DNA from 3 places in the Paenarthrobacter sp. 2TAF44 genome. Region 2 is predicted to be linked to each of the others. Evidence: predicted binding sites of a transcription regulator. Region 2 holds the regulator's gene; each other region holds the start of a gene.
What was found. Region 2 encodes HrcA, which represses chaperone genes, less so after heat shock. Its sites were predicted from a motif close to TTNGCACTCGNNNNNNNCGAGTGCNAA; they were not measured.
Positions count from the first base shown of each region.

Region 1 (11,031 bases), on a different contig from region 2:
AACTGCAAAAAAGTCCCGCAAGGCCAAGGCGTTTCCTACGGCCTGAAGTACCACACCAGCCAGGAGAGCACGCTGGGCCTGGTTCCCCTGGGCTACGCCGATGGCGTCCCGCGCATCGCCACGGGCGGTCCAGTTCGCGTCAACGGCGTCACCTACCCTGTGGTGGGCCAGATCGCGATGGACCAGATGGTGATTGATCTTGGACCGCTCACACCAGAAGAAGCGGGTGGGCTCAAGGGCGCCGAAGCCGTGATGTTCGGCGACGGTGCGGATGGTGGCCCCACCGCGGATGACTGGGCGGCCGCAGCGGGAACCATCAACTATGAGATCGTCACGCGCATCAGCCCACGCGTGCCCCGCAGCTACATCAACGAGGTTCCTGCGCGCCCGGACGTCCACCATGGCACACAGACAGCATCTGAAACGGCGACGCTGTGAACGAACCACTGATCGAACCAAGCGAACCGCTGTGGGAACGCAGCCTGAAGGTCACGACGGCGGAGCAGACCCACGCGCTCGGCGCAGCACTGGGTGGGGTGCTTGAGGCGGGGGACCTCCTTGTCCTGACCGGAGAGTTGGGTGCGGGGAAGACGACCTTCACCCAGGGGCTGGGAGAGGGCCTGGGCGTACGTTCCGGGATCATCTCGCCTACGTTCGTGCTGGTTCGGATCCATCCGAACCTTCCGGATGGTCCGCGCCCCGGGGGCCCGGACCTGGTCCACGTCGACGCCTACAGGCTGGAATCAGCTGCCGAGATCGATGACATTGATCTTGAAAACACCATGGACACCGCCGTAACCGTCGTGGAGTGGGGGAGGGACAGGGTGGAGCACCTCTCGGACAGCCGCCTCGAAGTGGATCTTCACCGGTCGGTGGGTAGCGTAGGCGTTATGCAGGCCACCAACGTCGCTGACAGCGCCACGGTCCTCGACTTTGACACTGATGACGACGACGAACCGCGCACCATCGTTTTCCGCGGTTTCGGCCCCCGCTGGGCCGAGGCACCGAAGCTTCTTGAAACCACGATCTCCGAAGGAGGCCACTGATGCTGATCCTGGCCATCGACACTTCAGCAGTGGCCAGCGCTGCGCTGATATCGGACGTTGCCATGGAAGGCGTGGTGGATTCCTTCTCCACCGAGGACACCCGCAGCCATGCCGAAGTCCTTGCACCCGGCATCGAGAAACTCCTGGCCGGAGCAGGGGTTACCGGCGCGGACATTGACGTGATCGTCACAGGGGTGGGGCCCGGACCGTTTACCGGGCTGCGCTCGGGCATAGCAAGCGCACGCACCCTGGCCTTCGTCTGGAACAAACCGCTGTATGGCCTGATGAGCCTTGATGCGATCGCCCTTGAAGTGGCGGAGTCCACTGCGGCTGTTCCCGAATTCCTGGTGGCCACTGACGCCCGGCGCAAAGAGGTTTACTGGGCACGGTACGTCCTGGAGGAGGGCCAGCTACCCCAACTCATCGACGGACCGCATGTGGGTTTCGCCTCGGACTTGCCGGACCTTCCCGTGTTCGGGGCCGGCGCTGGACTGTACGCCGACGTCCTCCGTGGGGACGAAGACTTTGCGGACACACAGCCGGACGCGGCCTCCCTTGGCCAAGTGGCGCTGGCCCGGTTGACGGCAGGGCAGGAACTCTTGGATTCCACACCCTTGTACTTGCGCGAATCGGACGCCCAAGTGCCGGGTCCCAGGAAGCGTGCCCTGTGATGAAAGGGGAACGATGAAACTTTCACCCAAACTGGAGCTCTCCGGAGTTTCCCTGCGAGACATGACAGAGGCTGATGTCCCGGCCGTAGAAGCCTTGGAACGGCGATTGTTCCCCGTGGATGCCTGGCCCCTGCAAATGTTCTTCGACGAGTTGTCCCAGGCGGAGACTCGCCGCTACATGGTGGCCGAAGTTGCGGGCCAGATCGTGGCGTACGCCGGATTGATGTGCATTGAGCCGATCGCGGACGTCCAGACGATCGCCGTCGTTCCCGAATTCGAAGGCAAGGGCATCGGTTCGGCCATCCTGACCGAACTGATTGAAGAGGCGCGGCGGCGTCGCGCGGCGGACGTCCTCCTGGAGGTGCGTGCGGACAACCCCCGTGCACAGCAGTTGTATCTGCGCTTCGGATTCGAACAGATCCACGTGCGGCCCCGGTACTACCGGGACGGAACGGACGCGTTGATCATGCGCCTGCCCCTCAACAAGCCACATCCCACAGAAGGAGCCAACGCGTGAGCGGCCCTTATCCAGAACAGCCCAAGCAGCCGTTGGTGCTGGGCATCGAATCGTCCTGCGACGAAACGGGCGTCGGAATCGTGCGCGGTACAACGCTGCTGACCAACACGGTGTCCTCATCCATGGACGAGCACGTGCGCTTTGGTGGCGTCATCCCCGAGATCGCTTCGCGTGCCCACCTGGATGCCTTTGTCCCCACGCTCCAGGAAGCGCTCCATGAAGCCGGGGTGACCCTGGCGGACATCGACGCCATTGCTGTCACGTCAGGTCCCGGGTTGGCCGGCGCCCTCATGGTCGGTGTCTGCGCAGCGAAGGCCTTGGCCGTCGCTACGGGCAAGCCGCTTTATGCGATCAACCACCTTGTGGCGCACGTTGGCGTGGGGCTGCTGGAGGCAAGGCCCGACGCCGGTGCTGCCGCCGGCTTGGGTGCCGGCCAGTTGCCGCAGAACCTCGGTGCGCTTCTGGTTTCGGGTGGACACACAGAGATCCTCCGCATTCGCAGCATCACAGATGACGTGGAACTCCTGGGCTCCACCATCGACGACGCCGCCGGAGAAGCCTACGACAAAGTGGCCCGGATCCTGGGCCTTGGCTACCCCGGTGGTCCAGCCATAGACAAACTCGCACGCCAGGGCAATCCCAAATCGATCCGCTTCCCGCGCGGCCTTACGCAACCCAAATACATGGGCACCGCAGAAGAAAAGGGACCGCACCGCTACGACTGGTCCTTCAGCGGCCTGAAAACCGCGGTGGCCAGATGCGTGGAGCAATTCGAAGCCCGCGCTGAGGAAGTACCTGTAGCCGATATTGCAGCGGCATTCCAGGAAGCCGTGGTGGACGTCATTAGTTCCAAGGCGGTCCTGGCCTGCAAGGAGAACGGCATTACTGACGTGCTGCTTGGTGGTGGCGTTGCCGCCAACTCAAGGCTGCGTGAATTAACCGGTCAACGGTGCGTGTCGGCGGGCATCAAGCTGCACGTGCCGCCGCTGGATCTCTGCACGGACAACGGTGCCATGGTGGCAGCGCTTGGAGCTCAACTGATCATGGCCGGAATCGGGCCCAGCGGAATAGCCTTCGCGCCGGATTCTTCCATGCCCGTTACTACGGTGTCGGTGGCTGCGTAAGTTCCCTGGACTTAAGCGTCCGGGCCTTTGCGCATCTGCTGCACGAGGTCCATGACTACTGCCTGCAGGTCCCCGTTGTGTTCAGCGGCCACGCGGCGCTGGCGCTGGTAACTGGCGCCGCGTTCGATGATCTTCAGGACGTCGGCCAGTTCCTCAGAGCACCCGAGCTTGGCTGCCACGGGTTCCAAGCGTGCGACGGTTTCTGCCAGGTGCTCGGTGACCAACTGCTCGTTGCCCTTGGCATCAAGGATGATGATGGCTTCCATGCCATAGCGGGCGGCACGCCACTTGTTTTCCTGGACGTGCCATGGCGGCATCGTGGGGATGCTGCCGCCGGCGTCGAGGATGGAGGAGAACTCGTCCACGAGGCACTGCGTCAGTGCTGCGATCGCGCCCACTTCCTCGAGTGTGGCGAGGCCATCGCAAATGCGCATCTCGATAGTGCCCAGGTTGGAGACGGGTCGGATGTCCCAACGAATTTCAGAGGTGGCATCGATGACACCTGTGGTGAACATGTCCTGGACATAGGACTCGTATGCTTCCCAGGTTTCGAACTGGAACGGCAAGCCAGCGGTGGGGAGCTGCTGGAACATGAGGGCGCGCTGGGATGCGTAGCCGGTTTCTTCGCCGGCCCAGAAGGGGCTGGAAGCGCTGAGGGCCTGGAAGTGCGGGAAGTAGTTGACAAGGCCGTCCAGGATGGGGAGTACTTTGTCCCGGCGATCGATGCCCACGTGGACGTGGACACCGTAGATGACCATTTGGCGTCCCCACCATTGGGTCCGCTCGATCAGCTTGGCGTAGCGCTCCTTGTCGGTGACCGGCTGGAGCAGGGGAGGGCTGAAGGGATGGCTGCCTGCGCAGAACACCTCGACTCCCATGGGATCGGTGACTTCGCGGACAGCGGCGAGGGAGCGGCTGAGGTCCTCTTTGGCTTCCTTGACCGTTTCGCAGATTCCGGTAACGAGCTCCACGGTATTCAGGAGCAGTTCGCGCTTGATGTGGGGGTGTTCGTCGTCTTCGTTGAGGTCCGGGTGGTTCGCGGCCACGCCCTTGAGGACGTCGTTCGCGACTGAGACCAGTTCCCCGGTGCGTGCATTGACGAGCGCCAACTCCCATTCCACACCCAGTGTCGATTGCCTGGATGGCGCAAACTCAATCTGCACGTAGTCCCCTCGTTGCTTGTTTCTGCTGGAGTTTCAGCTGGACGCAACCCGCTGCGGGGCCGTCAGCGGTCGGCTCAAGTCTAGTGCAGCCGGAGCATGCGTGATTGCTGGCGGGTGCGCAGATCGTCCGGCGACGTGGGCGCACGTTCGTCATCAACAAGAACAATCCGCGCATGAAGGCCCGCCAGGGCTAACCGCGCGGCACTGTAAAGCAGCAGCGTAAAGAAGCCGTTGTTTAATGGGTGAATGCCAATCCTGAACAAAGACATGTCCCTGTGCATTTCGCTCGCGGCCCGGCCCAGCAACATCGGAACCCGGTTCCACAATTATTTGTACGACCTGCTCGGACTGAACTTTGTCTACAAGGCATTCGCCCCCGCGGATATCACTCTTGCAGTGGCTGGCATCCGCGGCCTCCCCATCAGGGGTGCCGCGGTGTCCATGCCCTATAAGGAAGCTGTCATCCCGCTGGTGGACGTCATGGATCCGTCGGCAAAGGCCATCGATTCGGTCAACACGATTGTCAACAACGACGGCGTCCTTACCGCCTATAACACGGACTACATCGCCATCGCCCGGCTCCTGAAGGACCACAAAGTACCTGGCAGCCACACCGTTCTTCTCCGTGGTGCCGGTGGTATGGCAAAGGCTGTCGCCGCCGCCCTCAGGGACGCTGGATTCACCGCTGTCACTATCGTGGCCCGCAACGAAACCACCGGCCGTGCGCTCGCGGACCTTTACGGTTTCGGCTGGCAGGACGACGTCAATGGCTCAACTGCAGACCTCATCATCAACGTCACGCCCTTGGGTATGGCCGGCGCCGACGAAACTGCCCAGTCCTTCGACGACGCAACCATTGCCGCCGCAAAAATAGTATTCGACGTCGTCGCCCTTCCCTCCGAGACGCCGCTCATCACCGCGGCCCGGAACGCCGGCAAGCCGGTGATCACGGGAGCCGAAGTTATCGCCATCCAGGCGGAGGAACAGTTCGTCCTTTACACGGGTGTCCGCCCGAGTGCTGATCAGGTCCGCGAAGCCTCAGAGTTCTCCCGTCGCTGACGTGACTTAGAACGTCACAGGCTCCACGACTACAGCCACTCTTTCCTCGCCAATCCTTGTGAGGACCAGGGTGGCTGTTTTCGCGGGCTTACTGTCGCGCTTGGATGGAAGCAGTTGCTTCCGCAGTTCTTCCGGAGTGACGGCCGTGCCACGCTTCTTGATGTCCAGCACCGTGACGCCATTCGCTTTGACCCAGGCTTTGAGCGCTTTCACGTTGTAAGGCATCACTTCCAGCACCTTGTATGCGCGCGCAAAAGGCGAGTCATGGAGTTCCGGGGCGCAGATGTAGGCGATATGTTCGTCCACCAGGTGCCCGCCAAGGCGTTCTGCGACGTCGGCTACCAGGCCTGCGCGGATGACCGCACCGTCGGGTTCGTAGAGGAACCCCTCAACAGGCCCGACGGCGGCTACCGGGCCGCCGTCGAAATCCTCGCCGCTGGTGAGCTCGGCAGCGCCCTGGGAGCCGATGACAAGTGCCGCGCGCCGGACCCCGGGACGGGCCACCGCGTTGAACCACAGGGCGACCTCAGTGACTTCGCCGCCTACGGAGACCCACTGCGCTTCACAGTTCACCGGAACCGAGTCGTGCGGCATCCCCGGACCCATCTTGACTCCCACTGCCCGGCCGGCCGAGGCCAGGCCTTCAACGAACGACAACGGGGGAGAGAACGCTTCCGGATCCCAGATCCTCTTGGTCCCGGACGTCGAGGTTGTGCGTCGTGCGGGGTCCAGCCACACGCCGTCGATCCCGTTCAGGTCCACTGATGTGGCATCGGAATGCACCACCGTGGCGTGCGGGAAGGGCATGAGGTTGATGGTGGCGCAGGCGGCAGTGGTTTCGTCCATTTCCACGGCGGTCACGGCAATGTCCATGGAGGCCAAGGCCATGGAGTCAGCTCCGAGGCCGCAGCCGAGGTCGGCTACGTGGGAAATGCCGGCCTTGGCAAAACGCTCGGCGTGCCGGGCCGCGACGTTGAGGCGGGTTGCCTGTTCGAGTCCGGCCTGGGTGAACAGCATCTGGCGGGCAAACTCGCCGAACTTTGCTTCGGCGCGGGTCCGGAGCCGGGACTGCGTCAGTACCGCGGCCACGAGTTCAGGGGAGTGGCCTGCTTTTCGGAGGTCGGCGTTAACGCTGAACGCTTCGTCTTCGCGGTACGGCCCCAGCGAGGCAAGGAGTTCCCATCCTTCAGTGGTCAGCAAGGGTGCGATCTGTTCCTGCGGTGCGTGAGACATGGGATCAAGCCTAACGGCGCCCGCCATGACGCCGTGAGTTGGGAACCAGCCCGATAGGGTTGTTTTCATGGAAGACAACGCAGCTCCGCAGCCCTCCGACGCAAACAACCCGGGCGGGAACCACTCCACTGCCCCGGGAGCTTCAGAGCATTCCTCCGGTCGATCCCTCGTGGCTTTTGCCCGTCCTGCCTTGATCGCGGGGGCCGTGATCGCTGTAATCTGCATTGGCCTGCTGATCGTCATCTTCGCGTTGGACTCATTCAACGCTGCGGCGTACTCCGTGACGGGCAAGAGCGTGAATGACGCTACTGATGAAGCCCGCGACATCCGGGAGCTCTACAGTGGGGCCCGCATTGGCGGGATTATCGCCTTGGTGATTTCCGGCGTCGTGGCCCTGGCGGCCGCCGTCGTGCTGTATTTGAACCGTGGATCTGCCCCTGCAGATGAGGACGACGACGGCGAAGACTACGATTTGGACGACCTCACCGGTCGGTAACGGGAGTTCACTCAGGACGAAATTCTGGCACTCACCTTGACCGAGTGCTAACGCTTACATAGAGTCGTGTTAGCACTCTCCCCCGGAGGGTGCTAATCACGCCAGGCGTCACCGGCACCGCGACGACGGTTGCACGCCACGGCACCCTAGTTCTTAGTCCATGAATCAGCTCATGAAAAGGAGAGTCCGAGTGTCGGTCTCGATTAAGCCTCTTGAGGATCGTATTGTTGTTCGCCCGCTCGAAGCAGAGCAGACCACGGCTTCCGGCCTGGTAATTCCGGACTCCGCGCAGGAGAAGCCGCAGGAAGGCGAAGTTGTTGCAATCGGCCCCGGCCGCTTCGATGACAACGGCAACCGCGTCCCGGTTGACGTAACTGTTGGCGACGTCGTCATCTACTCCAAGTACGGTGGAACCGAAGTCAAGACCGGCGGCAACGAGTACCTCGTTCTGTCCGCCCGCGACGTCCTTGCGATCGTCGTAAAGTAACTTCCTGGAGCCCCGCACCGCAGCCGCGTTGGAATCATTCCGACCTTCTGCGGTGCGGGTTTTCCGTCTTGAAAGGACACAACCATGGCAAAGCAGCTTGCTTTTAACGATGCTGCCCGCCGGTCTCTTGAGGCCGGTATCGACAAGCTCGCCAACACTGTCAAGGTGACGCTTGGCCCGCGCGGCCGCAACGTCGTGCTGGACAAGAAGTGGGGCGCTCCCACGATCACCAACGATGGCGTGACGATCGCCCGCGAAGTTGAGCTTGACGACCCCTACGAGAACCTTGGTGCACAGCTGGCCAAGGAAGTAGCGACCAAGACCAACGACGTCGCTGGCGACGGCACCACCACCGCTACGGTGCTGGCGCAGGCACTGGTCAAGGAAGGCCTGCGCAACGTTGCTGCTGGTGCCGCTCCTGGCGAGATCAAGCGCGGCATCGAGGTTTCCATTGAAGCCATCGCAGCCCGCCTCCTGGAGAACGCAAGCGAAGTGCAAGGAACCCAGGTTGCCAACGTTGCCGCCATCTCCGCACAGAGCGACGAAATTGGCGAACTATTGGCCGAGGCGTTCGGCAAGGTGGGCAAAGATGGCGTCATCACCATCGAAGAATCCTCCACCACCCAGACGGAACTCGTCCTCACCGAAGGCATGCAGTTCGACAAGGGCTACCTTTCCCCGTACTTCGTCACTGACGCAGAACGTCAGGAAGCAGTCCTCGAAGACGCCTTGATCCTGATCAACCAGGGCAAGATCTCCTCGCTGCAGGACTTCCTGCCGTTGCTGGAGAAGGCGCTGCAGGCCTCCAAACCGCTGTTCATCATCGCCGAGGACATTGAAGGCGAAGCCCTGTCCACGCTGATCGTCAACCGCATCCGCGGCACGCTGAACGTTGTGGCTGTCAAGGCTCCGGGCTTCGGCGACCGCCGCAAGGCCATGCTCCAGGACATCGCTACGCTCACGGGCGCCCAGGTTGTTTCTCCGGACCTTGGCCTCTCGCTGGACACCGTTGGCCTTGAGGTACTGGGTACGGCACGCCGCATCACGGTCACCAAGGACAACACCACCATTGTTGATGGCGCCGGAACCGAGCAGGACGTTTCCGACCGCGTGGCCCAGCTGCGTGCCGAACTCACCCGCACGGACTCTGACTGGGACCGCGAGAAGCTGCAGGAGCGCCTGGCCAAGCTGGCTGGCGGTATCGGCGTTATCAAGGTCGGCGCAGCCACCGAGGTTGAGCTGAAGGAAAAGAAGCACCGCATCGAGGACGCCGTTTCCTCCACGCGTGCTGCCCTTGAAGAAGGCATCGTTTCCGGTGGCGGTTCCGCCCTCATCCACGCCCTCAAGGCACTGGACGAGTCCCCGGCCGTCAAGGCACTGGAGGGTGACGCAGCAGCAGCTGTTGGCATCGTCCGCCGCGCCTTGGTCCAGCCGCTGCGCTGGATCGCCCAGAACGCCGGCTTCGACGGCTTCGTCGTCGTTTCCAAGGTCTCCGAACTCGAAGCCAACCACGGCTTCAACGCCAAGTCCGGCGAGTACGAGGACCTGATCGCCGCCGGTGTGATCGACCCCGTCAAGGTCACCCGTTCCGCACTTCGCAACGCCGCTTCCATCGCTGCCCTGGTTCTCACCACCGAGACCCTGGTTGCCGAGAAGCCGGCTGAGGACGAAAACGCACACGCAGGCCACCAGCACTAACAGCCTGTTCGAAAAAGCCCTGGTCACTCGTGGCCAGGGCTTTTTTCTGCCCTCTTGCGCTTCCTGGCTGCGATTGTGGCATCGCCTTGGGGCGTCCTGACCTACTTTGAACCCCAGGCACCCGCCGTGCAACCGAAAAAGGGTGACAAAGTGGCATCTCGGGACCAGAGAAGGTCAGGGACCCACACGGCGCGTCAGGGATTCGTGGAGCCATTGTGGGCTTACGACGGCGGCGGTACCCTGACGCTAATACGGCCGATTGGGTGCGCCAACCGGGTTGCTCGCGGTCGCAGAATGAGTGTGGACTATGCCGGTTACAGCCTTGGATCTGGGACGTTCCGCGTTCTCCGAGCACCGCTGGAGCGATGCGCTTGACTGCCTTGCCCGGGCGGACACGGAGGGCGGACTTCCACCCCAGGACATTGAAGTCGCCGCCTCGGTGGCCATGCTGTTGGGCAAGGACTCCGAAGGCGTCGCCTACCTGACGCGGGCGCACGATGAATATGTCACCGTAGGAGACATGGCTGCAGCCGCCCGTTGCGCAACGTGGCTGGTGCTGTTCCTCATGGACATCGGGGAGCCAGCCCGCAGCTCGGGCTGGATGTCCCGGGCAAAACACTTGGTGGAAGAACTAGACGAGCCCACCGAAGCTGAAGGCTACCTCCTGATTCCGTCCGCGCTGGGAGCCTTGTACGGAGGAAATCCTGAAGCCAGCAATGAGCTCTTTGGCCGCGCCTTGGCTGTGGGACAGCGATTCGGCGACAAGGACCTCATGGCCCTTGGACGGCTGGGCCTGGGCACGGCCAGCATCACCCTTGGATTCCCGGACAGGGGCTTGGAGATCCTGGATGAAGTCATGGTTTCCGTGACGGCGGGGGAAGTATCGCCCATTCCTTCAGGCATCATCTACTGCTCCGTCATCGGCAGCTGCCGCCTCGCCTTCGACGTCCAGCGTGCCCATGAATGGACCGCCGCGTTGGAACGCTGGTGCGGGGACCGGCCGGACATGGTGATGTTCAGCGGGCAGTGCCAGTCCCACAGGGCAGAACTGTTCATCCTCCATGGCGCCTGGGACGACGCCATAGCAGCCGTCCACATTGCCCAGGACCGCTCGCGCCGCGGCGATCCGGAAGCGGCCTGGGGTGCGTGGTATCTGCAGGGCGAGATTCTGCGTTTGAAGGGCCAATTTGATGAAGCCAGCGCGGCTTATGCCAAGGCTGCAGAGACCGGCTTCGAAGCTCTCCCCGGGCTCGCGCTGGTGCTGGCAGGCCAGCAAAAAGTGTCTCAGGCCCAAGCCATGTTGCGACGGGCCATGGCAGGCTCGGACCCCGCCAACCGACGGCGGTTGCTTCCCGCCGTCGTCGACGTCGAGCTTGCCGCTGGTGACCTTAAAGCCGCAAGGGCCGCGGCTGACGAACTCGCGGCTCCGGTCCTTGAAACGGGCAGGCCCCTGGAACGGGCGCTTGCGGCGCAGGCGGAAGCCCAAGTGCTGCTCGCAGAGGGCAACGCGGGCGACGCGCTGGTGGCCTCAAGAAAG
Region 1 covers NZ_JBFRFP010000019.1:78,264-89,294, forward strand. The annotation lists gene alr (alanine racemase) at 1-438, shown strand, start outside; gene tsaE (tRNA (adenosine(37)-N6)-threonylcarbamoyltransferase complex ATPase subunit type 1 TsaE) at 435-1,046, shown strand; gene tsaB (tRNA (adenosine(37)-N6)-threonylcarbamoyltransferase complex dimerization subunit type 1 TsaB) at 1,046-1,717, shown strand; gene rimI (ribosomal protein S18-alanine N-acetyltransferase) at 1,731-2,234, shown strand; gene tsaD (tRNA (adenosine(37)-N6)-threonylcarbamoyltransferase complex transferase subunit TsaD) at 2,231-3,358, shown strand; gene AB4Z15_RS18060 (glutamate--cysteine ligase) at 3,370-4,521, opposite strand; partial or broken gene AB4Z15_RS18065 (50S ribosomal protein L36) at 4,635-4,715, shown strand; gene AB4Z15_RS18070 (shikimate 5-dehydrogenase) at 4,768-5,580, shown strand; gene AB4Z15_RS18075 (THUMP-like domain-containing protein) at 5,587-6,813, opposite strand; gene AB4Z15_RS18080 (hypothetical protein) at 6,881-7,309, shown strand; gene groES (co-chaperone GroES) at 7,500-7,796, shown strand; gene groL (chaperonin GroEL) at 7,881-9,494, shown strand; gene AB4Z15_RS18095 (response regulator transcription factor) at 9,802-11,031, shown strand, end outside.
Region 1: groES (co-chaperone GroES) is a predicted target of HrcA. The motif match lies at 7,334-7,360, and genes of this name have one in related genera.

Region 2 (9,480 bases):
TCCACGTTTGTGATGTGTGCCGGCTGCCCCATCGGTACGGTGCGCGTCATCCCACCTGCTGTAGGCGGAAACGATGTCTGCAACCAAACGGTGCCGGACGACGTCCGCAGCCTCCAGGATGGAGAAATTGACGTCCTCGATCCCACTGAGGATTTCCCGTACGATCCGCAGTCCGGAGGTGGAGCCAAAAGGCAGGTCGATCTGCGTTACGTCTCCTGTGACAACCATCTTTGAGCCGAATCCGAGGCGGGTCAGGAACATCTTCATCTGTTCAGGAGTGGTGTTCTGGGCCTCGTCCAGGATGATGAATGCGTCATTGAGCGTCCGTCCACGCATATAGGCCAACGGTGCGACTTCAATGGTGCCGGCAGCCATCAGCCTGGGAATGGACTCCGGATCCATCATGTCGTGCAAGGCATCGTAAAGCGGCCGCAGGTAGGGATCGATCTTGTCGCTCAGCGTTCCCGGCAGGAAACCCAGCCGCTCCCCCGCCTCAACAGCGGGTCGGGTCAGGATGATCCGGCTTACTTCCTTGAGTTGGAGGGCCTGCACGGCCTTGGCCATGGCGAGGTATGTTTTGCCAGTACCTGCCGGGCCAATACCGAAGATCACTGTGTTGGCATCTATGGCATCCACATAGTTCTTCTGATTCAAGGTCTTGGGCCGGATGGTTTTGCCGCGGCTTGAAAGAATGTTGTGGGTAAGGACATCCACGGGATTCTGGACCGACTGTGTCCTCAGGAGGGAAACGAGCTGCTGCAGGACATCAGGGGTAACGACCGTTCCCCTGGCTACCAGTCCGCGGACCTCTTCAAGGAGGCGCATGATGCGCGGGATGACCGTGGACGGACCGGACATGGACAATTCATTGCCGCGAACGTGGAAGTTGACGTCCGGGAACTGCTCCTCGATGTAGCGCAAGGCTTCGTCATGGCTGCCCAATGAGTGAACCATCTGATCGGAGTTGTCGAACGTGACGATTTCCGTGCGCGTGCCCGGTAAGGTGTGCGGGAACTCGGTGGTGGCTGGGTTCCCGTTTCCGGTCCGCAGCCGCCCATTCAGGGATTCACTCATAGTGGTGGCCGTACGGCCTCTTCTCCTCCGGTCGGATAACAGTTGGTCCATCGTTTCGACAACGGGACTGGCTCAACCGCCAGGCCATATGCCGGAATGCCTTCAATCCTACGCCAGCCCGGCAGACCTCGGGCGTTCGCCCGCGGATCCTCTGCCGTATCCTCCCCGTGTCCTCCCCGCGGGGCGTCCGTCGGACGCGACATTTTGTCTCAACTCGGCATCAAGCGGGTATCAATCCTGTTTCAGTTGCTGCCAGTGCCCGCAAACCCGGCCAGCCGCCGTCGACGATATGCCAAGCTGGCAGAGCGGGTAGTCAAACTACGCGCGTTCGACGGGCCAGCGACAACCACCGGCTACCAAGGCAAGGAACCCCCATCGCGCAGTCAGTAAGCCATCAGCCCGGCGGGCGAAAGCGGAAAAAGTCCGCCGTCGCAGCGCCTGCGATGCTTGCTGTCCTTTTGCTGACCGGCTGTATCGCCAACGGCGGACCCACTCAAACTACGTCCAGTGCGCCGCCAGTCAGCGTCCAGGAAGCTCCGGCCAGCAACGCTCCCCTGGAGACCACCCAGGCGTCCACTAAGATCCCGGTCTACTGGATTGGGCGGAGCAAGGAAGATGTCTACCTCTACCGCGAATTCAGGGACATCTCCGGCGATGGAAACCCCGTCACCACTGCGCTGCGCATTATGATGGCCGAAAAGCCGTTGGACCACGACTTCTTCACCCCGTGGCAGGACCCTGGCAGCCTGGCAACATCCATCTCGGGCAAGAACGTGATCACCGTTGATATTTCCCGGGATGCCTTCAACTCCAACCTTGATGCCGGCATGGCGCAACGGGCTGTACAGCAGCTGGTCTACACTGCCACGGCAGCAGCCTCGTCGTCAGGCCTGCTCAACTCCGGGCAGCAAATCCAAGTGGTCATCCTGGTCGACGGTCACACTGATTTCATGGCCTTCGGCCAGGTACGGCTCGGACAACCAATGGCCAGGGACGCTTCCTTGGTGGCGCCACTATGGATCATCGACCCGCAGGAGGACACCTCGCTCCCGGCCGGCGTGGTCAAGTTCAATGGCCGCAGCACTGACAGCTCCAAGCCGGTCAGCTGGCAGATCCTCCGGGACAACGGCAATGGCGAAAAGGCCAGCCTGCTGACCGGCCAGACAAAAGCCACAGGAGAGCCGGGACAATTCGGCGTCTTCTCCTTCAATGCGACACTGAAACCAGGGAAATACGAATTGCGCGTGTCCCAGGTTCAGGACTCCGGGCAAGCAGACACATCCACCACCGATACGCGACTTTTCAGCGTCGGCTAGAGCCGGCGTCGCGCCTTAGCTGGCGTTGTCTGGAAGGCGACACAGCCTACCAGCGGCCCAAGACGTCGGAGGCGAGTACGACGGCGGCGGGTCCCGCCGTCGAAGACCTCAGGACGTGGTGGCCCAAGAGCGCCGTGACCGCCCCGGCGTCGCTGAGGCGGGTTACCTCGCGCGGAGAGATGCCACCTTCGGGCCCCACGATCAAGAGGACTTCACGCGGCGAGGCCAGCGCGCCACCCTCAGCCACGACCGGCGCCTCAAGCACGGTCCGCAAGGGGTTCTTGGCGTCCTCGTGAAGGATCACGGCCAGATCTGCGGCAGCAACAGCCTTTGCCAAAGCCGCGGAATCCAGGATAGGACGCACCTCCGGTATCCACGCCCGCCGGGCCTGCTTCGCCGCGGCAGTGACTACAGACTGCCACTTCGCGTGGGCCTTGGCAGCGCGATCCCCCTTCCAGCGGACGATGGATCGCTCAGCCTGCCAGGGGATCACGGCGTCTATGCCCAGTTCGGTGGCAGTTTCAATGGCCAACTCGTCACGGTCACCCTTGGCCAACGCTTGGACCAGCACCAAACGCACGTCCGGCTGATCTTCGAAAACTACCTCGGATGCCGTGACGGACAAACTTCCAGGGCCAACTTCTGCAACCGTGCCTGTCAAGCGGGCTCCTGCGCCATCGGCGATGTCCACGGACTCACCGACAGTGAGCCTCTTCACGGTAACGGCATGCCGGGCTTCTGCACCGTCGATGACGAACACAGCGCCCGGCTCAACTCCGTCCAGGCTCCCGGCGGGCGTGAAGAAAACGGGGTTGCTCACCGCTACAGGTTACCGAGCTTGTCCCGCAGCTTGGCGAACATGCCGCCGCTGGCCACGAGTTTGCCTTCGCTGAACTGCTCGCCGCGCAACTTGGCAAGCTGCTGCAGGAGCTCTTCCTGTGCCGGATCCAGCTTGACCGGTGTCTCAACGTGCAGGTGCACCTTGAGATCGCCGCGGCCGTAGCCCCTGAGGTGGGTAACGCCCAAGCCGCGAAGCGTGATGACCTCGCCGGACTGGGTGCCGGCCTTGACGTCAATCTCCTGGGGCCCGTCGAACGTTTCCAGGCTCAGTTCCGTGCCCAAGGCGGCGGCTGTCATCGGAACGCTCAGTGTTGCGTGCAGATCGTCGCCTTCGCGGATATAGGTGGAGTCATTGTTGACGCGGATCTCTACGTAGAGGTCGCCCGCAGGTCCGCCAGCTGGTCCTGCTTCGCCCTGTCCGGAGAGTTGGATGCGCGTACCTGTCGCAACACCGGCAGGAACCTTGATGGTGAGGGAACGACGGCTGCGGATACGGCCCTGCCCGTTGCACTCGTTGCAGGGATCCTTGATGACCGTACCGAAGCCCTCACAGGAACCACACGGCGCCGTGGTCATGACTTGGCCCAGGATGGATCGAACGGCCCGCTGGACTTGGCCGCTGCCGCCACAAATGTCACAACGCTCGGGATGCGTGCCGGGCCGGCAGCAGCTGCCATCACACGTGGGGCAGACGACTGCCGTATCAACTTCGAGCTTCTTGTTGACGCCAAACACGGCGTCCTTGAGGTCGATGCGGACACTGATGAGTGCGTCCTGGCCGCGGCGTACGCGGGAAGCCGGACCAGCGTGCCCGCCGCCACCGCCGAAGAAGGTGTCGAAGATGTCCTGGAACGCGAAGCCCTGGCCGGAGTAGCCGCCACCAAAGCCGTTGTCAGTGCCATTCTCGTTACCGGTGGCATCATAGACGCGGCGCTTTTGGGGGTCGGACAGCACTTCGTAAGCATGCGTCACGGCCTTGAACTGCTCCGCGACATCCTCCCCCGGGTTGACGTCCGGGTGAAGCTTTCGCGCCAACTTGCGGTACGCCTTTTTGATCTCTTCCCCGGTGGCTTCCGGCGAGACTCCCAAAACGTCATAGTGGCTGCTCAAAGTCTGTATCTCTTCCTTGTTATACGGTTACACGGCGATTCTTACCTCGGGGCTTGCGTCAGCCGCCGAGAATGCGGGAAAGGTAGCGGGCCACGGCGCGCACGGCAGCCATGGTGGTGGGATAGTCCATCCGGGTTGGTCCGAGGATTCCCACCTTGGCACCGGAGCCGTACCCCGTTGCCACGACCGACGCCTCGGCCAAGCCGTCGTAAGGATTCTCGCGCCCGATGCTCACTGTCACGCCGCGGGGATCATCCCCCATATCGGACAACAACCGAAGCATGACAACTTGTTCCTCAAGAGCTTCCAGCACTGGCCCAATGCTCAACGGGAAATCGACATTGGAGCGGGCAAGGTTGGCTGTTCCGGCCATGACGATGCGCTCTTCACGGCTGGTGTCGCTGAGGGCCTGGAGACCATGGGCAAGATGCTGCGCGAGTCCCCGAAGCTCCGGCGGGCACAGCGCCACTACGGAAGGCAACACCTGCGGCAGCAGTGCCAGCTGGGTTCCCGCGATGCTTCCCAGGAACCGGGAGCGCAGGGCCATCAACGCCTCATTACTTACATCGGAGCCAGCCTCGATGACCTTCTGGCCAACGCTTCCAGTATCTGCGATGAGCACCACGAGCACCTGCTTTGGCGCCAGGAGGACAAATTCAACGTGACGGACCAGGGCACGGTTGGAGTGCGGGTACTGAACGACGGCGACCTGGTTGGTCAGTTGCGACAGTAGCCTGACCGTGCGCTCAAGGATGTCATCGAGGTCGTCCGGCCCTTCAAGGAGCGAGTGGATGGCTCGACGCTCCGCGGCGGACAACGGTTTGACCTGCGAGATGCGGTCCACGAACAGCCGATAGCCCTTGTCCGTGGGGATGCGGCCTGCGCTGGTATGCGGCGCTGCGATGAGGCCTTCTTCTTCCAGAACAGCCATATCGTTCCGGATGGTGGCGCTGGAAACGCCCAGATGGTGCCGCTCCACAAGTGCCTTGGATCCAACAGGCTCACGGGAATGCACATAATCCTCAACGATTGCGCGCAGCACTTCAAGCTTGCGTGGCTCACTCATTGCAACACCTCCTGACGACTGTCCGGGCCTTTATCGGGACGGATAAACAGCACTCACTTAGCACTCAACATGCCCAAGTGCTAACAAGTCTAGTATGAGCCAGCACGTTGCTAGCATTGAAACCGCCCGCGGGAGTTATTCCCAGCACAACCAGCACAGAGGGGTATGAAGTCCTTGGCTTTCGATACGTGGGGCCCGCAGGATCTGTCCGCTCCTGCCAAACGCCAACTCCCCGAGGTAGCCGTCCAGCGCGGGATGGTCCTTGAAGACGTTCAGTCCGGCTGGGTGGGCGAAGTCACACGGGTGGAGAAATCGGGGGGAATGCACATCGTCTCCCTTGAGGACAGACGTGGCAAAACCAAGTCGTTCCAACTCGGGTTCGGTTTCCTGCTTGAAGGGCAGGCCATCCGTCTCATGCCTCCGGCAGCAAAGGCTCCTGGTTCGCCTGTGCGGTCGGGTCGAACGGCATCCGGGTCCGTAAGGGTGCTGGGCCATCGTGCACAGGTGGCCAAGGCGAGCCGTATTTGGGTGGAAGGCAAGCACGACGCCGAACTGGTGGAGAAAGTCTGGGGCGACGACCTCCGCATTGAGGGCATCGTCGTAGAGCCACTCCACGGCGTGGACGACCTCAAGTCAGCTATCGCCGCATTCTCGCCCGGGCCAGGGCGCAGGCTCGGAATCCTGGTAGACCACCTCGTGGCAGGCTCAAAGGAATCACGCATCGCCGCAGAAGCCATGACGGTGCCCGGAGCCGCCGGAAACGTCCTGATCGTCGGCCATCCGTATATAGACGTCTGGCAAGCCATCCGGCCAAAAGTGCTGGGTATTGAGCGGTGGCCGGAAGTTCCACGAGGCACTGACTGGAAGACCGGGATACTGACCGCGTTCGGCTGGCCGCACGAAACCGCCGAAGACATTGGACTCGGCTGGCAGCGCCTGCTTGGTGCGGTACGCAGCTACGCCGACTTGGAAGCGTCGCTGCTGGGACGGGTGGAGGAAGTCATCGATTTCCTCACCACTGCCTGACGGTCCTGTCCTGAATTACGTTTCCTCAATGCACTTTTCGCAGGGACGTAACGGGGCGTTGGTCCCGGGATGACCCGGAACCCAGTATTCTGGGACAGCAACACTGCAGCATCTTTACAGCAAAGGGAAGACACCGTGGCAGAGAACGCTCCTGAAGAACCGGGCAGCGCCGCAGGCCAGCCCCAGTACCATGGCGCGCCCGCAAACGCACTCCCACTGACGGCAAGCGAAGACCGGCAGTGGGCCACCCTTGCGCACTTCGGGGGAATTCTGGGATGCCTGCCGTCCCTGTTGATCTATCTCATCTTCCGTGATCGCGGGCCATTTACGGCGCAGGAATCCAAGGAAGCACTGAACTTCACGCTTCCTCCGACCATCGCGGCAGTCCTGGCAAATATCCTGGTTCTGCTTCCCGTGGTGGGCAATATCTTTGCAGTCATCGCCACGGGCATCTGGGTAGCCCTGACGTGCTTCTCAGTCTCGGCTGGTATCCGCGTCAATCACGGACAGCCCCACCGCTACAAGCTCAACCTGCGCTGGATTAAGTAGTCCAAGGCTTCCATCGGATTCTGCCGACGATTAGTCCGGCAGAATCCTGCGCACCACGGCGTCGGCCAGGAGTCGGCCCTTAAGGGTAAGAACCAGGCGCCCCTTGAAGGCCGCACCCGGATCCACGAGTTCTTCAGCGATCAGTCCTGCCATCGCATGGCGGCCAACTTTGTCCAGCGCATCAACGGACAGACCTGTACCGAGCCGGGCCTCAAGCATGATGCGCTCGACTTCCCGGGTTTCGGCGTCAAGGGTTTCCCTGCCAGCTGCCGGCGAGTCTCCTGCAGCCAGACGGTTGGCGTAAGCGGTGGGGTGCTTGACGTTCCACCAGCGGACACCGCCCACGTGCGAGTGAGCGCCCGGACCGATCCCCCACCAGTCATCGCCCCGCCAATAGGCAAGATTGTGACGGCAGGCCTGTTCAGGCGCTTTCGACCAATTGCTGACCTCGTACCATGTCAGCCCGGCTTCCGAGATCAATTTATCGGCGAGCTCATATTTCGCGGCGTGGTCGTCGTCGTCAATTCCGGGAACTTCGCCGCGGCGGATTTGGGCCGCCAGCTTTGTGCCGTCTTCCACGATCAGGGCATAGGCGCTGATGTGATCGGGTTCGTAGGACAGGGCGGTCTCAAGGGACAGTTGCCAGTCCGCCATCGACTCTCCCGGCGTGCCGTAGATGAGGTCAAGGCTAACGGCCAGGCCCGCCTCGCGCGCCCACTGGACCACCAGCGGAACGCGGCTCGGGGTATGGGTCCGGTCCAGCACTTTGAGGACGTGCGGTACCGCGGACTGCATGCCGAAAGAGACGCGCGTAAAGCCGGCATCCGCCAGCACCTGGAGCGACTCGGGCGTTACGGAGTCGGGGTTGGCTTCGGTGGTCACCTCGGCGCCCGGTTCAAGTCCCCACTGCACGACGGCGGCACGAAGGATACGAGCCAAGTCCTCGGCAGGGAGCAACGTGGGTGTCCCACCACCGAAAAATACAGTGCTCAGTGGGCGCTTCGGCAGACCGGAGGCATCCATAGCGGTGGCTGCAAAGTCCAGTTCAGTGACAGCCGTGCCTGCGTAAGCATCCTGCGACGCCCCACCACCCAGCTCGGTGGCCGTGTAGGTGTTGAAGTCGCAATAACCGCACCTCACCGCGCAGAAGGGGATGTGCACGTACAGGCCGAACTTGCGGTGCTCGACGCCGATCAGCACCTGCGGAGGCAACAAACCGTCCGCAGGTGCAGGGTCGCCCAAAGGGAGGACGCTGGGCATTTACTTCTTTGCCTTGTCCTTGGACTCGTCGGTGGTCAGCGCAGCGATGAAAGCTTCCTGAGGCACTTCAACGCGGCCCACCATCTTCATGCGCTTCTTGCCTTCCTTCTGCTTCTCGAGCAGCTTGCGCTTACGGGTGATGTCACCGCCGTAGCACTTGGCAAGAACGTCCTTGCGGATGGCCCGAATGCTCTCGCGGGCAATAATGCGAGATCCGATGGCAGCCTGGATGGGCACCTCGAATTGCTGACGCGGGATGAGTTCGCGCAGCTTGCCGGTCATCATGACACCGTAGGCGTAGGCCTTGTCACGGTGGGTGATGGCACTGAAAGCATCCACCTGCTCGCCCTGGAGCATGATGTCCACCTTAACGAGGTCGGCAACCTGTTCGCCGTCGGCCTTCCAGTCCAGCGAGCCATAACCGCGCGTCTTGGATTTGAGGATGTCGAAGAAGTCGAACACGATTTCCGCCAAGGGCAGGCGGTACCTGATTTCCACACGGTCCTCGGAGAGGTAGTCCATACCACCCATAACGCCGCGGCGGCTCTGGCACAGCTCCATGATGGCGCCAACAAACTCGTTCGGTGCCAGGATGGTGGCTGAGACCATAGGCTCGCGGACCTCGGAGATCTTGCCTGTGGGATATTCGCTGGGGTTGGTCACGTGGATCACCTTCTTGTCCTCCAGCGTTACCTCGTACTCCACGTTGGGAGCTGTGGAGATGAGATCGAGGTTGTACTCGCGCTCAAGACGCTCACGGGTGATTTCGAGGTGGAGCAGACCCAGGAAACCAACACGGAAGCCAAAGCCCAATGCGGCGGACGTCTCGGGCTCATAGACCAGAGCGGCGTCGTTAAGCATCAGCTTCTCGAGGGCATCGCGGAGCACGGGATAGTCAGTTCCATCAAGAGGGTACAGACCCGAGAAAACCATGGGCTTGGCATCGGCGTAGCCGCTGAGCGACTCCGACGCCGGCTTGGCGAGGTTGGTCACGGTATCGCCAACCTTGGATTGGCGGACGTCCTTAACACCGGTGATCAAGTAGCCGACCTCGCCCACACCCAAGCCCTTGGAAGGTGTGGGCTCCGGGGAGCTGACGCCGATTTCCAGGAGTTCGTGAGTGGCGCGCGTGGACATCATCTGGATCCGCTCACGCGGGTGCAGCATGCCGTCCACAACGCGAACGTAAGTGACCACGCCGCGGTAGGTGTCATAGACGGAGTCGAAGATCATGGCCCG
Region 2 covers NZ_JBFRFP010000013.1:73,360-82,839, reverse strand. The annotation lists gene AB4Z15_RS14130 (PhoH family protein) at 1-1,074, opposite strand, end outside; gene AB4Z15_RS14125 (GerMN domain-containing protein) at 1,518-2,390, shown strand; gene AB4Z15_RS14120 (16S rRNA (uracil(1498)-N(3))-methyltransferase) at 2,437-3,210, opposite strand; gene dnaJ (molecular chaperone DnaJ) at 3,213-4,340, opposite strand; gene hrcA (heat-inducible transcriptional repressor HrcA) at 4,399-5,406, opposite strand; gene AB4Z15_RS14105 (DUF3097 domain-containing protein) at 5,581-6,432, shown strand; gene AB4Z15_RS14100 (DUF4870 domain-containing protein) at 6,568-6,981, shown strand; gene hemW (radical SAM family heme chaperone HemW) at 7,012-8,241, opposite strand; gene lepA (translation elongation factor 4) at 8,242-9,480, opposite strand, start outside.

Region 3 (11,031 bases), on a different contig from region 2:
TTGAATCGAACCGGGGTGACAGTCGTCGTCATTACGCATGATCCGATCGTCGCCGCCGCAGCAGGCCGTCAGATCGTCATCGACGACGGACGACTGGCAAAGCCCGACGCGCCGGGTTCCCCTGCCTCGACAGCTGTTCACGAGCCCATGGTTGGACGCCGGGATCCAACTGAAGTTTTCTCCCCAGCCCCACTGGGGAGACGGCTCAATCTCTTGATGGATGACGTCTATGATGCATTGGCATCCCTTACCTCCAGGGCAGGCAAGGCACTGCTGCTCATTCTGGCGTTCATGCTGGGATCGGGCGGACTGGTTGCCTCAGTAGGCCTTAGCCAAAGTGCCTCCGCGCAGGTTTCCGAGCGCTTGGCCGAAGCCGCATTGGATGAAGTGCAAGCCTCAAGAAGCCCATCTGGGGTCCAACCCGCGAACGCTGACATCGCAGCCTTGCGAGGTCAGAAGAAGAAAATAGAGGATCTTCACGGAGTGGTCGCGGTTGGTTTGCGAGTGGAGTTGGCGACTTCTGAATTTCGGCCCAGACGCTTTCAGCCAAGTAGGGGAATCCAGGAGGACGACTTCGCAGGGTCACTCCTGGCCGTGGACTCGACCTTTCTGGACATCAGCCAGGCCGTAGTTGAGCCTGCTTCTGCCTTATCTCTCCTGGACAATTCCTTCGGAAAGCCCATAGCAATAGTGGGACAAGATACGGCCGTCCGTTTAGGGATTCCTTCTGCGGGTCCGGGCCAGAAAATTTGGATCGGTGGGCAGTCGGTTCCAGTCGTGGGCATACTGCGCCAAGCCGGAAGGAACCCGGTTCTTGCAGACAGCATCATCCTGGGGATCAGCGCCTACCCATCCGCTGCTTCTGACAACCCTGTATTTGTGGTCCGCACCCTCCCTGGGTTTCCAGCACCATTGGCCGACGCGATTCCTTTGGCCCTCGACGCAGCTCATCCCGAGCACTTCACCGTCAACACGGTGGCAGACCTTCGTTCACTCCGCAAGGGAGTCAACAATGACCTGGGCGTGTTGATCAGTGTCATCTCGTGGGTGTTGCTGGCACTCGCCTGTCTTAGCGCTGCTACGTCGATGTATCTGACTGTGCAAACGCGAAGGTCGGAGATCGCTCTGCGGAGAGCCCTCGGTACGAGTCGCTTCAGCATTGGCCGGATGTTTATCTTTGAGGGTTTGCTGGTGGGATTGGGCGGTGGACTGGCTGGCGGAGCGGTCGGAGTGCTGGGAGTTCTGACCTTTTGCCTGGGCCAAGGGTGGACACCGGTTCTGGGGCCTGAATCAGTGTGGACCGGAGTTGCCGCTGGCGCAGCTACTGGTGTTCTTTCAGCGTTGTATCCAGCCATTGCGGCGTCCAAAGCGGATCCGGCTCAGGCTATTCGCGCGTAGTTCGAGCGGGCAACTCACCCAGAGTCGGGCTATTTTCCTCGGCCCGATAGACTTGAGGCTGCATGTCCGCATGCGCACCCAGCTTTTGAACACTGCACCAAACCCCTGAGATTGGACACGGCCACCTTGCGAGAATTTACCGCCCGCTTTGCCACCGCCGAGGAAATCGATAACTGGGACAAGCACGTCACAGCCAACCCCAATGGCGGCAACATGCTGCAGTCGGACGCCTATGCGGCAGTCAAGGATGGCAACGGCTGGTTGGTCCGCCGGCTCGTCATTGAGGCCGCTGACTACGCCAGCTACAACCTGCTTTTGGAGAAGAAGTTTCCCGTCCTGGGCCGCCTTTGGTACCTGATCAAGGGGCCCGACGCTGCCGCCGTGGAAGACATCAAACCGATGCTCACCGCCGTCGCCAATCTGGCGAAGGAACAGAAGATGAACGTCTTCACCATCAAGATAGAGCCCGACGTCGTGGAGTCAGCTGAGGTGTCCGGTCAGCTGAAGGCGGCTGGCTTGGTTAAGGCCCCGAACATCCAATCCAACGATTCCACCGCACTCCTGGATATTTCGGCCCCCGCCAACGAAGTACTACGGAGCATTTCATCGCGGGCCCGCAACGCTGTCCGCAGGGCAGAACGTGAAGGATGCGAGGTCCTCCCAGCCGAGCCCGGCGAGGAGACCTATCGCAAGCTCTACGCACTGATGCAAGACACAGTGAACGCCAAGGGTGCCATGCCATTGCGGAGCTACGAGTACTACTCCCGTTTCTGGCACGAATTCTGCAGCCGTGGCCAGGGTCACTTCTTCTTTGTCTACGAGGACGGCGCACCCAGCGTCGGTGCTTTTGTTATCAACTATGGCTCCAAGGCAACCTACAAGGATGGCGGTTCCGCCCAGAACCGCAAGCAGTACGGTGACTCGCATTTGGTCCAGTGGGCAGCTATCCAGCGGATGCAGGAACTGGGCTGCGTTGAGTATGATTTCTGCGGCACGCCGCCTGCCGCCCGGATCAAGGACAAGACACACCCGCTGTTCGGCATGGGCTTGTTCAAAACGAGTTTCACCAAGACCGTGACGGACTTCGTGGGTTGCTACGACCTCGTCCTCGGACCAATCCGCCATAAGCTCTGGCTCAAGGGTGCAGAGCGCATCTTCCGCCGGCTGGAAACTATGCGCACAGGCGGACAGTTCTACTAAAGAACCGGCACCAACCCAACACTTCAGGCCCGCCCCGGCCACCAACGGGTGCAAATCTATCTAGGTGAGGTAATTTCTTTGACTCCGATTGAGGCTGGAACCGACATGGAATTCGTGATTCTCAGTGACGCTGATTTCGAGACATTCGCCAAGGGACACCCGCAAGGCAGCTTCATCCAGTCCGAGGACCTGGCGCGTTTCCAGCGTGCTCGCGGCCAGGAAGTGGAGCTCTTTGGCGTGACCCGCGGTGGCAGCCTGATCGCAGCCGGAAAGCTCGTCTACACCGCCAACCGCTTTGGTTACAAGGTGTGCGACTGCGCAAAGGGACCCCTGATGGACTATAGCGACGCCGAAGCGGTGCGGTTCGTCGTCGAGCAGTTGAAAAAGCATGCGGCCTCGAAGAAGGCTGCTGAGCTGCGCATCTCACCAAACGTCAAGTACATCGCACGCGACGAGGACGGAGCGGAGCACCCGGAGGTTGAGGACAACCGTCCACTGCTGAAGGAGCTGGCAGGGCTGGGCTTCAAACACCAGGGCTTTGACATGAATTTCGCGAACATCAACTGGATGTTCGTCAAGAAGCTGGACGGGATCGCCGATTCCGAAGAGCTCATCATGGGAATGAATTACCGCACGCGCAAGGCCATCCGGAAGGCCGAAAAGAACGGCGTTTACCTGGAACAGGCCACGCTGGAAACCCTGGACGACTTCTACGACGCGCTGAGCACCGCCGGTGACGAAAAGGGCTTCACCTACCGCGAGCGTGAGTATTACGAGCAACTGCTCCGCAATACCTCGGATGAGTTCACCAAGCTCATGATGGCCAAGATCAACATCCCCGAATACCGGGCCTCCATCACAGAGCGCCTGGATGCGGAGTCCAAGACACTCGCGGACCTCAAGCGCGACGTCGAGGAAACCGGGAGCAAGAAGAAGGCCAACCGCATCAAGGTGGTCCAGGACCTCGTGGACAGTTACGAGCGGAGCCTCAAGGATATTGAACGCTTCCCCGATTCGGTTGGCGTGGCTACGGTTGCGGCGATCCACTTCGCTTGCTCCGGCGATGAAATCGTGTGCGTGATCGGCGGCACGGTCCAGGACTACATCTACTTCAACGGAGCTACGTCGCTGTACTGGGGCATGCTGTTGCACGCTCTGAACAACGGCTACTCGCGTTATAACTTCTACGGCACCTTCGGCATCCAGGGCCAGGACGAAACCGGTCACGGCGGCTACGAATTCAAGAAGGGCTTCGGCGGCGAGGTGGTCCAGCTGGTTGGCGACTTCGTGACGCCGGTGAATCTGCCGGTCTTCACCGCTTACCAGGCGGTCAGGAAGCTCGCAGCTGCCGCCAAGACGGTTCTGGCAAAATTGCCGGAGCCCGGAAACCTGCTGAGGAAATTCCGAGTGAAGAACTAATCAACCAAAGCCTAAGGAGGAACGCTGCGTGACTGAACGCCCTGAGGGCTCCGGCGGCAGGCCTCACACTGACGGCTTGCCCAAGACCCAGCCGATGCGACCATCGCAAATCCGGCAGAACGCCAATGCCAAGCGCATGCTGATGCGCTTGGTGCAAGGCGATAGCCCGCCCACAGCCCCCATGAACATCGTGGACCGGCTCGCGGGCAGTCCCTACGCCAACCCCACTATCCAGGTTGTGGGTGTCGACGCCTCAGCGCGTAAGACGATCGACTTCGCCCTGCATCTGGCCGAGGTCATGTTCCGATACGGTGCAGGCGCCCTTGAAGTTGAGACAAGCATGATTGCCGTTACAGCGGCCCTTGGCTTGAAGAACGTTGAAGTGGACATCACCAACCAGTCGGTGGCCATCAACTATGCGCCAAAGGACCAGACCCCCATCACGTTGTTGCGTGTGGTGCGCTCGTGGACCAATAACTACGCCGGCCTCGCGCAGGTGCATCAACTGGTCACGGACATCGTGGCCGGGGGAGTGGGCCGCGACGAAGCCGTCCGTCGATTGAATGACATCGTCCGCAGCGCCAAGCCTTTCCCTCGATGGATGGTCACGGTTGCCTTCGCTGTGTTCGCGGCGGTGTTCGTGGGCGTCCTGGGTGGTGGTCCGGGCGCTTCAGCCCTCGCCTTTGGCTCCAACTTGCTGATCAGTTTGGTTGCCCGGCAACTCAGCCGCTGGCGCACCCCCGACTTCTTCATCACCATGGCGTGCTCGTTCCTGGTCACGTTTATCGCCCTGATGCTGCGTTGGGCGGGTGCGGACATCGCTCCATCCATTGTGGTTGCGGGTGGAATCCTGTTGTTGCTTCCAACGGGCAGGCTCGTGTCTTCCGTGCAGGACGCCATCAACGGCTTCCCGGTCACGGCCGCCGGACGATTCCTCTCCACACTGCTCACCTTCGGCGCGATCGTGGCTGGTATCGCCGTGGCCGTCGTCGTCGGGACCCTCATGGGCAGCGAAGTCCTGGACGTCACCAAAACATTCCCGGATGCGTATCCTTTGTGGGGCCAAGCCATTCTGATCGCCATCGCTGTAGTGGCTATCGGCGTCACCGAGCAGACGCAGATGCGTCTGTTACTCCCGACGGCGGCAGTCGGCTTGGTTGGCTTCTTCGTCTTGTGGGCGGCTACTACCGCCGGGTTCGGCGACCGCTTGTCGCCGGCAGTTTCGGCTGTGGCCATCGGCCTGCTGGCTCGGGTAGTGGCGCTTAAACTTGGCGCTCCCCAACTTGTAGTGGCTGTTCCGGCCGCGCTCATTTTGCTGCCCGGCCTGACTATATTCCGTTCAATGTATGTATTGACCATTGAGGAAGCGGACATTCTTCAGGGCGCCGGAGGCATGCTGAATGCAGGCGCGATTGTCCTGGGAGTGGCAGCAGGAATCGTCCTCGGTGACAACCTGGCCAGGCCGCTCACGAAGGGCCTATCCAGCAACGAGCGCCGCAGGGTACGGCGCCGCTAGATCTGCGCTGGCCGCTGGATCTGACTAAATCTGTCCTACGGGGAGCTTCTTCTCGGCCTGGAAAACTTCCTCAACCCGGCCCTGCGCCCAGTATCCGGAGAGCGAAACCTGCGAACGTTCCAGACCGCGCTCGGCGAAGAAGATCTGCCGCAGGCCCTTCATGTAGCCTCTTTCGCCATGCGCAAAGACATCTACGCGGCCGGGAAGCCACTGCATTTCGCGGAGCCCGTCAAGCAACAGCTCGCTTGATCCGGCCGGCACTCCATTGCGCTGCAGCCAGTGGAGTTCCAGGCCAGCAGGAGCAGAGATAGGCAGGATGTCCTCGGCGCTGTCCACCTCAAGGAACGCATATCCGCGGGCTTCCGGGGCGAGCGCCTCTATGCAGGCTGCGATGGCTGGAATCGCGGCGTCATCGCCGGCGAAGAGGTGCCAATCGGCGTCGGGCGCAGGATTGTAGGCGCCGCCGGGGCCGGTAAAAATCAGAGTGTCCGCAGGTTCCGCTGCCGCTGCCCAAGGCCCTGCCAGGCCCTCGTCGCCATGGACTACGAAGTCAATCGCCAGTTCCCGTTCTTCCAGGTTCACCCAGCGGATGGTGTAAGTCCGGGTGTGCGGCCATTGCTCACGTGGCATCGTCTCGCGGATGGCCCACAGGTCCAGCGGAAGTTGATAATCAACGCCGGGCTGGGGAAAAACGATCTTGACGTACCGGTCCACGTATTCGTTGTTCACGTAGTCGCTGAACCCTGGCCCGCCGGCGACGATCCGCACCATGTGAGGTGAGAGCCATTCTTTGCGCAGGACCCTCAGGTTGACCTGCGGGCGTGTGGTCCGGGTGGCGGACGAAGAAACGGGGAGAGCAGCCATATAGGCAAGCCTAAGCTAATTCGTGGGGTGCCAGTTGGGTATGAGTCGAAGGTTACAAGATGGGTAGTTCCCAATCGACGGGCTCTGCGCCCTGTGAAGCCAACAGCTGGTTCGTTCGGCTGAACGGCTTGGAACCAAAGAAACCACGTGATGCCGAAAGGGGACTCGGGTGCACCGAAGTGATTACCGGTGTGCCATCCAGCAGCGGCATGACCGCTTCGGCGTCCTTCCCCCACAGAATCGCTACCAGGGGACTCCGGCGTCCCGCGCCGTCGGTGCGATGGGCTACCGCACTGACAGCCGCCGTCGTGATTGCCTCCCAGCCTTTGCCGCGGTGTGAGCCAGCGCTTCCGGCTGCGACACTAAGGACACGGTTCAGCAGCAGGACGCCTTGGTCAGTCCAGGCCGTGAGGTCGCCATGGATGCGCGGCGGGAGCCCGAGGTCGTCGTGGAGTTCACGATAAATATTTGCCAGGCTCCGGGGGATCGGCCGCGTATGCCGCGAAACGGCAAAGGAAAGCCCGACGGCGTGTCCCGGGGTTGGGTATGGATCCTGGCCAAGGATGAGTACTTTGACGTCAGCCAATGGTCGGCGGAAAGCCCGGAGAAGGTTGGTAGCTGCAGGAAGGACGTGGATCCCTTGGGCAGCCTGAGCCGCAACAAAGGCCAAAGCCTCACGGAGTTGGCCTTCCACGGGTCGCAACGCGTCCGCCCAGTCCACGGCCATCAGCTCTTCCAAGGGTTGGTCAACAAGCTCCTCGAAGCCCCGATCGGCAACGCCGGCGGGTTCCAGGTCAAACAGTGCATCCTCACCAGTCACCCTGTCATTGTCTCCTCCAGAGCATCGGCGGTGCGAATGACAGCGTTGTTATTCGCCCGTAACATGGGGGGTAGGACATTTTCCCCCAACCAGCGTCAAGGAGTGTGCCGTGGCAGAACCAGCACCGGAACCAATGGCGCCGCAGTCTACCGGTTTGGCACTTGAAGACCTGGCAGCCGAGACCCGCAGCGACTCACCTCTAAGTGACCGTGATCAGCAAATGTTGGCCTTGGAACGGCAATGGTGGAAGTACGCCGGCGCCAAGGAACAGGCGATCCGTGAGCTCTTCAATCTCTCCGCCACGCACTATTACCAGATCCTGAACGCACTTATCGATACCGAAGATGCGTTGGCCCACGATCCCATGCTGGTGAAGAGATTGCGTAGACTACGTACGTCGCGCCAACGTGCGCGGACAGCGCGCCGTTTGGGGTCCGACGCGTAAATCGCCCGGCTGATAGTCAGCAGCAACCAGCAAGGACAAGGCTTCACCATGACCAAATTTGCCAAGGATGAATTCGACCGGGTCCCACAGAACAGCTCCCGGCAGGGGGTGCACCGTGACGCCCAAGAGACAGTCCGCCCCAATTTGTGGCCGGTCTTGACAGTAGGGGCCGTCGCCCTGGTGCTGGGACTCGTAGCTTTCCTGATACTTCCGCGGCTTGGCCTGGTGGCCCCCAGCGCGTCCACAAGCGTCTCGACGCCGGCGCCCCAGCAGAGCGAAACCTCCCCTTCTGCTGCTCCTACAGAGTCAAGCAACGCACCCATCGCTTCCGGTGAGCCCAGCCCGGGCACCACGCCTTCGGGCGAACCTTCGGTAACTCCCTCTGCTGCGCCGGTGGACAAGACCGTTGCAGTGGCTGTCTACAACGGCACGGCTACGGCTGGCCTTGCCAGCCGCGTCGCGGGCCTGGTCCAAGGCGACGGTTGGGCTTTGGGATCTGTGGGGAACTGGGGCGGCCTGCCGCAGCAGTCGTCCGTGGTCTTTTACAACGTCCCTGGACAGAAGGCGAATGCAGAAGCACTGGGCAAACTCCTCGGTATCACCGCGGTTGTTGAGTCTCCTGAAATACAGCAGCCTCTAGTGGTTGTTGTGGGACCTGGCTACCGGTAATTTCGCTGAATCCCGACCGTTTTTCTGTGGTTTCAGCCTCGAAAGCTGCAACTCGGTTAAGCCTCAATAACAAAAGTCATGGTGGGCCCTTCGGCAGCAGCGCGCGGATAGTGACTGTGGTTACAGTGGATTGATTCCGGTCCGGAGATCCCGGCAACCGGTCTTGGCTACTGTGAAAGTGTGGGCATCATGGCTTTGGGAACCGTCAAATGGTTCAATGCCGAAAAAGGGTACGGCTTCATCACTGTGGATGACTCCGGCGACGACGTCTTCGTGCACTGGTCCGCTATTCAGATGGAAGGCTTCCGTGCCCTCGAGGAAGGCCAGCGGGTGGAGTTCGAATTAGGCGAAGGCCAGAAGGGTCCGCAGGCCGAAAGCGTCCGCGTTGCATAGTCCCTTTGGCCGTCACGTCAGCTAACGGCTGAAACCCCTTTGTTTATAGCGCAAAGTGGCGCTTCTGCTTGCACTCTCCCCGGTCGAGTGCTAATTATTGATTTAGCACTCCTACGCTTCGACTGCTAACTCCGGCCCGGCCTACGCCGGCGGCGGATGGCTCTCGGAACGTCAGGGGGATCAAGAAACACCTTGGTGGGGTGAGGTCCGGAGCGCGCGGCATACATAGGCCGCAAGCAAAGGACCGTCCGTCGCGGGCACCCCATCTGACAGGTTCCTTCTTAACGACTGTCCCGAAAGGACTACCGCCGTTATGGCCAAGATCATTGCATTTGATGAAGAGGCACGCCGCGGCCTCGAGCGGGGCCTGAACATCCTCGCCGACGCCGTCAAGGTCACCCTCGGCCCGCGTGGACGCAACGTCGTCCTCGAAAAGAAGTGGGGCGCCCCCACGATCACCAACGATGGTGTTTCCATCGCCAAGGAGATCGAGCTGGACGACCCTTACGAGAAGATCGGCGCTGAGCTGGTCAAGGAAGTTGCCAAGAAGACGGATGACGTCGCTGGCGACGGTACCACCACCGCTACGGTTCTCGCCCAGGCACTGGTCAAGGAAGGCCTGCGCAACGTTGCCGCCGGCGCCGACCCCCTGTCCCTGAAGCGCGGTATCGAGAAGGCTGTTGAGGCAGTCATCAAAGAACTGCTCGCCTCTGCCAAGGAAATCGAAACCAAGGAAGAGATCGCGGCCACGGCTTCCATCTCCGCCGGTGACCCGGAAATCGGCAGCCTCATTGCCGAAGCCCTGGACAAGGTGGGCAAGGAAGGCGTCATCACGGTCGAAGAGTCCAACACCTTCGGCCTGGAGCTCGAACTCACCGAAGGCATGCGCTTCGACAAGGGTTACATCTCCGCTTACTTCGTCACCGACGCTGAGCGCCAGGAAACGGTCCTCGAAGACCCGTACATCCTGATCGTGAACTCCAAGATCTCCAACGTGAAGGAACTCGTCACGGTTCTGGAGAAGGTCATGCAGTCCAACAAGCCGCTGCTGATCATCGCCGAAGACATCGAGGGCGAGGCCCTGGCCACCCTGATCGTCAACAAGATCCGTGGCACGTTCAAGTCTGTTGCCGTCAAGGCTCCGGGCTTCGGTGACCGCCGCAAGGCCCAGCTCGCCGACATCGCCATCCTCACCGGTGGCCAGGTCATCTCCGAAGAAGTTGGCCTCAAGCTCGAAAACGCTGGCCTGGAACTCCTCGGCACCGCCCGCAAGGTCGTTGTCACCAAGGACGAGACCACCATCGTTGAAGGTGCCGGCGACGCCGAGCAGATCGCTGGCCGTGTTGCCCAGATCCGCGCCGAGATCGAAAACTCCGATTCCGACTACGACCGCGAGAAGCTGCAGGAACGCCTGGCCAAGCTGGCCGGTGGCGTTGCAGTCATCAAGGCCGGCGCCGCAACCGAGGTTGAGCTCAAGGAACGCAAGCACCGCATTGAGGACGCAGTCCGCAACGCCAAGGCTGCCGTTGAAGAAGGCATCGTCGCCGGTGGTGGCGTTGCCCTCATCCAGGCTGGTGCCAAGGCATTCGCCAACCTCACCCTCCAGGGTGACGAAGCAACTGGTGCCAACATCGTCAAGGTTGCCATCGACGCTCCGCTGAAGCAGATCGCCTTCAACGCTGGCCTCGAGCCGGGCGTTGTTGCTGACAAGGTTCGCGGCCTGCCTTCCGGCCACGGCCTGAACGCTGCCACGGGTGTCTACGAAGACCTGCTGGCTGCCGGCGTCAACGACCCCGTAAAGGTCACCCGCTCGGCTCTCCAGAACGCTGCTTCCATCGCTGGTCTCTTCCTGACCACCGAGGCTGTAGTTGCCGACAAGCCTGAGAAGAACGCTCCGGCTGCCGGTGGCGACGACATGGGCGGCATGGGCGGCTTCTAAGCCTCCTAAGCTGTAGCGTCACGCTTCAGAGCAAACGACGGCGGTTCTCACCATTTGGTGGGGGCCGCCGTCTTGCTGTATCGCCCAAGTAAGTCGCAGCACATCTCGTTCTGAATGCTCAAAACGACATGTGCTGCTACATAGATGGGTGCTAGCACGCTTTCAGTGTCTGTGTGGTCTGGCAGGATTGAAGGCATGACGATTATTGCTGCCGCCGATGGCTCTGCCCTCGGCAATCCTGGGCCGGCCGGTTGGGCCTGGTATGTTGACGACTCCTGTTGGCGCGCAGGAGGTTGGCCCCACGGCACCAACAACATGGGCGAGCTCATGGCTGTCCTGGACCTGTTCCGTTCCACTGCCCACGTACC
Region 3 covers NZ_JBFRFP010000021.1:25,325-36,355, forward strand. The annotation lists gene AB4Z15_RS18685 (ABC transporter ATP-binding protein/permease) at 1-1,398, shown strand, start outside; gene AB4Z15_RS18690 (lipid II:glycine glycyltransferase FemX) at 1,510-2,598, shown strand; gene AB4Z15_RS18695 (peptidoglycan bridge formation glycyltransferase FemA/FemB family protein) at 2,704-4,017, shown strand; gene AB4Z15_RS18700 (threonine/serine ThrE exporter family protein) at 4,046-5,533, shown strand; gene AB4Z15_RS18705 (siderophore-interacting protein) at 5,558-6,397, opposite strand; gene AB4Z15_RS18710 (uracil-DNA glycosylase) at 6,450-7,217, opposite strand; gene AB4Z15_RS18715 (DUF3263 domain-containing protein) at 7,327-7,662, shown strand; gene AB4Z15_RS18720 (LytR C-terminal domain-containing protein) at 7,711-8,331, shown strand; gene AB4Z15_RS18725 (cold-shock protein) at 8,521-8,724, shown strand; gene groL (chaperonin GroEL) at 9,038-10,663, shown strand; gene AB4Z15_RS18735 (RNase H family protein) at 10,859-11,031, shown strand, end outside.
Region 3: groL (chaperonin GroEL) is a predicted target of HrcA. The motif match lies at 8,792-8,818, and genes of this name have one in related genera.